2 linked regions of the Prochlorococcus marinus str. GP2 genome follow. The protein of the gene in region 2 interacts with the protein of the main gene of each other region in a pairwise test. Links are inferred from orthologs where the notes say so. Each region holds a gene or a part of one and is shown on either strand. Other genes may lie near its edges.

Region 1 (3,274 bases), on a different replicon or contig from region 2:
AAGTAAATTTATAAAAATTAAACTCAAACTTAGTATCTATAAAGTTCTGGTTTATAAGGTCCTTCAACAGAAACATTAATATAATCAGCTTGTTCCTTGGTTAATTTTGTTAATTTTGCACCAATTTTATCAAGATGTAATCTGGCTACCATTTCATCTAAATGTTTTGGTAAAACGTAAACTTCCTGAGCGTATTGTTCTGACTTATTGAAAAGTTCAATTTGAGCTAGTACTTGATTTGTAAAAGAATTACTCATTACAAAACTTGGATGTCCAGTTGCACAACCTAAATTTACTAATCTACCTTCAGCTAAAAGGATTATTTTATTGCCACTCGGTAAAGTTATGTGATCAACCTGGGGCTTTATATTTTCCCATGGATAATTTTTCAATGAAGCCACATCAATTTCATTATCGAAATGGCCGATATTACAAACTATGGCCTCATTTTTCATCTTTAAAAGATTTTCGTTTGTTATTACCTGATAGTTACCAGTTGCTGTAACAAATATATCTATATCTTCCACAACATCGTCTAAGGTAACAACGCTAAAACCTTCCATTGCTGCTTGAAGAGCACAAATTGGATCAATTTCAGCAACTTTTACAATTGCACCAAGCCCTCTTAAAGACTGGGCTGAACCTTTACCTACATCTCCAAAACCCATTACTAAAGCTACCTTCCCAGCAATCATTACATCAGTAGCACGCTTTATACTGTCAACTAGAGATTCTCGGCAGCCATATAAATTATCAAATTTGCTCTTAGTTACTGAATCATTAACGTTAATAGCGGGAAAAGGTAAAGCATTTTGCTTTTGCAGTTGATAAAGTCTGGCAACTCCAGTTGTAGTTTCTTCAGTAACACCAATGATGTTACTCTTGATTCTAGAATAGAAGTCACTATCATTTTCCAACTTAGACTTGATAGAATTGAATAAGGAAATTTCTTCTTCATTACTAGGATTATCTAAAACAGACAAATCTTTTTCTGCTTTACTACCAAGTATCAATAAGCCAGTTGCGTCTCCTCCATCATCAAGAATCATATTTGGAGAGTCTGAACCCCAGTCAAGGATGTAATGGGTATACTGCCAATATTCATCAAGACTCTCACCTTTTTTTGCATATACAGAAATTCCTCTATCTGCGATAGCTGCAGCCGCATGATCTTGAGTTGAAAAAATATTGCATGAAGCCCATTTCACCTCTGCACCTAGATCAACAAGGGTTTCTATTAGAACTGCTGTTTGGATAGTCATATGGAGACTTCCAGCTATTTTTGCACCTTTTAATGGCTTTTCAGATTGGTATTTATCTCTAAGTGCCATTAATCCTGGCATTTCTGTCTCGGCAATTTTAATTTCTTTACGACCAAAATCTGATAAAGAGATATCAGCAATTACGTAATTTGGAATGGAGGTTTTAATTGAATTTGCAATAACCATATCTAGTGAATACTTTATCTATTAAACTATAAATGATTTTTGTGTAATTTTGTGTTTGTTGAGAATTTAGAAGAGACTTTAAATTTAGGAAAAAAACTCTCACAAAAATTAAATCCACAATCAATAGTTTTATTACAAGGTCCAATTGGGGCCGGGAAAACTTCATTCGTACAAGGCATTGCCAAAGGACTATCTATCTATGAGGACATTACAAGTCCTACATTTGCTTTATCTCATCACTATAATTCCGGCAAAATTCCGCTCATTCACCTTGATTTATACAGGTTAGAAGATGTTTCTTCAGCAAAAGAAGTTTTTTTTTCAGAAGAAGAAGAGGCAGTTCAAAGCCAAGCAATTTTAGTTATTGAATGGCCAGAATTAATAGAATCAGTTATTGAAAATTTCTGGAAAATAGAAATTAGTTATGCAGAAAATTACGGAAGATACTACGAAATAAGAGATCCCAAAAATTTATTAACTTTCTCATAATATGGCTGTTGCTGGATGGCGCCCTCGCCAAGACAAGTTAATAATCCACAAACACCTGCGAACTTAATGCAATCTTCTATCTCTCGTTCATTTGAAGGGTAGCCAGAAGTAATTAATTTTGAAATTAAGCCAGCTAGAAAAGCATCGCCTGCACCAGTTGTATCGACAATTTTTTGTGAAGAAGGAGTTTCTGTAATTCCCTGCAATCCATTGATATACCATGCAACTGGATTTTTACCATCAGTTATTATTACATCTGGTCTATTGGACAATTGTTGAGATATTAGAAAGGGATTTTCATCCTCAAAAAACAAAGTTGCTTCTTCATTAGCAAGTTTTAAAACATTTGCATGATTTAAAAATTTTTTGATTAATTTAAATCTTGAGGCTTTACTAATTTCTGATGAAAAACTTGAATGATCCCAAAAGACTTCTCTCCAATTCAAATCAATAACTATTTTGACTTCAAATTTTTTAGCCTGTTCAAGCAGAAAAAAGATAGTCTCTCTTGATGCTGGAGATGATAATAAGATAGTTCCCGTAACCAAATATTTTGTTTCTAGAAAAGATTTCTCCAAATTTAAAATTTCTTTTTCGATTGATTTCTTACTTAGAACTTCGTCTGCAAAGCATGAGTAAGAATTTTCTTCAAAGCCTGAAAAAAAACGATCTCCAAATTGGTCTCTATCTACATTAACCACTCGAGTACATGAATTATTATCTAATTGCAAGAAATCTAAATTAACTTCCAATTCTTTAAATTGCATAATAAATTTTTTTCCATAATCATCACTACCCAAACGTCCAATAAATGTTGAATCTATTTTTAATTTTCTCAATGCACAAGCAACATTAGCAGGAGCGCCACCCAAAAAATCTCTAAATCCTTGATTTGACTTATTTCTGATCCTGTCTATTAAGGCCTCTCCAACACATATGACTTTTTTCTTTTTCATAAAGTAAATCCTCTTTCTTAACTAAGAATAATTTATTAAAAACGAATATTTTTTTTTTGAATTAAAGTTTAATTAACAGCATATTCATAGTGTCTTTAAATAAATCTGAAACTTGGAAATGGAAAAATTGGGAAATTTCTTGGTCTTTATCAAAAAAATCTACTATCAAAAAAAATATTAATATACTATTGATTCATGGATTTGGTGCATCAAAAAACCACTGGAGACATAATCAAGATTTTCTAGGTAAATTTTCTAACTGCTACGCAATTGACTTATTAGGATTTGGAAAAAGCAGTCAGCCTTGTGCTTTACTAAATTACGAACCTGATAAAGAAAACTCAATTAAATATTCATTTGACTTATGGGGTAATCAAATAT
Region 2 (3,275 bases):
CAAAATAACTCACTACAATCTTAACGATACTACAGTTGCAGGATTAGAGGTCATTAATAAGCCAATATTTAGTGTCCAATATCATCCAGAAGCGGGACCTGGTCCGCATGATTCAGATTATTTATTTAAAAAATTTGTTTCTCAAATGTTAGATAGATGTTGACATATTGGTTTATTTTGATTTGATAATTACATTTGATATATTAATTTTCGGGAGGTTTAAATCATAGAAGATTTCCAGAAGCTAACGGTTTCATTAAGAGGAAACCTAGATATAAAAACAAATATCATTGTTTTTACTTTTAAAGGCCAACTAGATGCCTTTTCAGAAAAACAATTTAAGACTTTTGTTACTAATAATTTAAAAAATGAGTTTCCCTTTGTTATTGACCTTACAAAAATTGATTTTCTAGATTCTTCAGGTCTTGGAGCTCTTGTTCAGACAGCTAAAGAATGTAAAAAATTAAAATTAGGTTTTTCAGTTGTTGGTAATTCTAGAGTAGCTCAAACTATTAAACTTGTGCGTTTGGGAGACTTTCTTAATTTAAAATCTAGTCTTGAAGATGCATTAAATTATTTGAAAAATTGAATTATTGGATTCAAAATTTAGACCCATATGGATCTCCTGAAGAAATAGGTGTTATACAACTTGCTTGGCTTGGAGATTCAGTTTGGGAACTTCATCAAAGATTAAGGTATGTACATTTTCCTTTGAAATCAAAAGATCTTCATTTATCAGTTGTACAAGAGGTAAAAGCTAATACTCAATCAAAATCATTAGCAGAAATTGAACATTTATTAAGTGCCAATGAAATTGATTTAATTAGACGTGCTAGAAACAAATCAAAAAGATGCCCAAAGTCCACGGATCCTGCCGTATACTCAAGGGCAACTGGTTTTGAAACCCTCATTGGTTGGCTATTTCTTAAAGATCCCAAAAGACTATCAATTCTTTTTGAGTATCTTGAAGTAAATATGAAATCATGAAAAATTCATCTAAAAATAATAATTCTAAGAATAATATTAAACAAAACAAAAAAAGTTTTAATTCTAATTTTTTTCCTAAAAATACGAGTACATCTAAAAATAATCAATTTTTTAGTAATGTTTCTAAAAATAGAGGAAATGCGAATTTTGATGAAGGTGAGAAAAAGAATAGTAACTTTTCATCATTTAAAACAAGAAAACCATTTAATAAATCTAATATAGAAGTATCTAGAAATACCCGAGATATTTATCAAGAACAAGCGAATAAAAAAAATTTTGATGATTGGATATGGGGAAAACATTCAGTTTTTGAGACACTTGTGAGTAAAAGGGCAATTAATAGGATTTGGTGCACATCTGAAATTTTTTCTTCAGAAAAATTCTATATTTTACTTAAAGACCTTAAATCAAAAGGAGTCTTGATTGAAGAGGTTTCATGGAACAGACTTTCGCAATTGACTTTAGGCGCTACACATCAAGGCATTGCCTTGCAGTTGGCATGTTCTAAAACAGTATCATTAGAAAAATTAATCAATTCATCTAAGAATAAATCTGCTAATCCTATTATTCTTGCCTTAGACGGAATAACCGATCCACACAATGTTGGAGCAATTATAAGATCAGCAGAAGCATTTAATTGTAAGGGTATTATTATTCCTCAAAGAAGATCCGCTGGATTAACAGGAACAGTTGCCAAGGTTGCAGCAGGGGCTATAGAGCACTTGCCAGTTTGTAGAGTTGTTAATTTAAATAGGGCATTGGATGAAATGAAAAAAAATGGATTTCTTGTTATTGGATTATCAGGTGATGGTCAATTATCTATTTCAAATTTTCATGAAAAGACTCCTTTGGTTGTAATAGTCGGAGCTGAAGATAAAGGTATTTCTTTGCTTACCCAAAAAAAATGTGATTTTCTATTAAAGATTCCTCTTAAAGGAAAAACAACAAGTTTAAATGCCTCTGTGGCAGCAGCAATATCTCTCTTTCATCTAACAAGTAAATAACTTTTTTTCTAAAAATCAGTGTAATTAAATTCTTTTAAAATATGGTTGTTTCAATATATTTAAATAATTAATGAAAATTTATTGAATTTTCCCTACAAAATTGTATAGAATTTGACAAGAATTAATGATCTCTAAAGATCAATAAAATTGATTAGAAATTTTGGAAACAAACTCGGATTAGCTTGGTGGGCTAAAATTGAGACACAACAACCAAATACCATTTACTGGTATGGTCCATTTATTACTAAACGCAGCTTAAAAGAAAGCATCACTCATTTTTTGAAAGATCTTTCCGATGAAGGTTCTGTTAATATTAAATACACTCTCATACGTTGCAAAAAAGAAGAACCATTAACTGTTTGATAATTTTTACATAAGATATAGATTAAGAAATGGACTTTAATTCTTTAAGAAAGTTAATTAATAATAAAAATGCTTCAGTCAAGGAATTAGTTAATGATATTTTTTCAAAAATAGATTCAAAAGATAAAGAAATCAATTCATTTATTTGTACTACAAAAGATAAAGCAATATTGCAGGCTGAAAATATTGATAAATTAATTCAAAAGAAAGAATCACTTCCTCCTTTAGCAGGCCTGCCAATAGCAATAAAGGATAATATTTGTACTAAAGGTGTTGTAACAACTTGTGCAAGTAAAATGCTCCAAAATTTTGTTGCACCTTATGAATCAACAGCCTCAAGTAAATTATGGTCTTCTGGTGGGATTTGTTTAGGTAAAACAAATTTGGATGAATTTGCAATGGGTAGTTCAACAGAAACTTCTTTATTTGGTGTTACTTCAAATCCTTGGGATATTAATAGAGTTCCAGGTGGAAGTTCAGGAGGCAGTGCTGCTTCAGTTGCTGCTGGACTATGTGCTGCTTCTATAGGTTCTGATACTGGAGGATCAATAAGACAACCGGCTTCTTTTTGTGGAGTTGTTGGACTTAAGCCTACCTATGGCAGAGTAAGTAGATGGGGACTAGTAGCATTCGCTAGCTCTCTTGATCAAATTGGTCCAATTACAAATACTGTCTCAGATGCGGCTGAAATTCTTTATTTAATATCTGGTAAAGATCCCTTAGACTCAACATGTCTAGATAAACCGGTACCAAATTATCTGAGTGATTTAAATAAATCTATAAAGAATTTAAAAATTGGCATTATAAAAGAATGCTTTGAACATCCAGGTCTAAATCCAGAAGTGAAAGAATCTGTTCTTTCTGCAGTTGAGAGATTCAAAAATTTAGGAGCAGAAATAATCGAAGTTGAATGCCCTAGGT

The links.
Region 1: the proteins of rlmB (region 2) and tsaE interact in binary tests that used the Escherichia coli proteins (3 or more experiments, as listed by UniProt). The link is inferred for Prochlorococcus marinus str. GP2 from one-to-one orthologs.

Annotation. Positions count from the first base shown.
Region 1 is NZ_JNAH01000008.1:343,562-346,835, forward strand. What follows is about bases 282-3,218. They hold tsaE (tRNA (adenosine(37)-N6)-threonylcarbamoyltransferase complex ATPase subunit type 1 TsaE), read left to right. Parts: upstream 282-1,499; coding sequence 1,500-1,937; downstream 1,938-3,218. Other genes in these bases: ahcY (adenosylhomocysteinase), read right to left, coding at 282-1,448; EU91_RS00575 (carbohydrate kinase family protein), read right to left, coding at 1,895-2,893; EU91_RS00570 (alpha/beta fold hydrolase), read left to right, coding at 2,983-3,218. Outside these bases: EU91_RS00590 (DedA family protein), read right to left, coding at 1-27; more of ahcY, read right to left, coding at 30-281; more of EU91_RS00570, read left to right, coding at 3,219-3,274. UniProt on the Escherichia coli protein: Required for the formation of a threonylcarbamoyl group on adenosine at position 37 (t(6)A37) in tRNAs that read codons beginning with adenine.
Region 2 is NZ_JNAH01000004.1:160,370-163,644, forward strand. The notes cover bases 50-2,987. They hold rlmB (23S rRNA (guanosine(2251)-2'-O)-methyltransferase RlmB), read left to right. Parts: upstream 50-983; coding sequence 984-1,991; downstream 1,992-2,987. Other genes in these bases: carA (glutamine-hydrolyzing carbamoyl-phosphate synthase small subunit), read left to right, coding at 50-163; EU91_RS09035 (STAS domain-containing protein), read left to right, coding at 290-589; EU91_RS04480 (Mini-ribonuclease 3), read left to right, coding at 586-987; EU91_RS0108565 (DUF1816 domain-containing protein), read left to right, coding at 2,139-2,354; gatA (Asp-tRNA(Asn)/Glu-tRNA(Gln) amidotransferase subunit GatA), read left to right, coding at 2,384-2,987. In the rest of the region: more of carA, read left to right, coding at 1-49; more of gatA, read left to right, coding at 2,988-3,275. UniProt on the Escherichia coli protein: Specifically methylates the ribose of guanosine 2251 in 23S rRNA.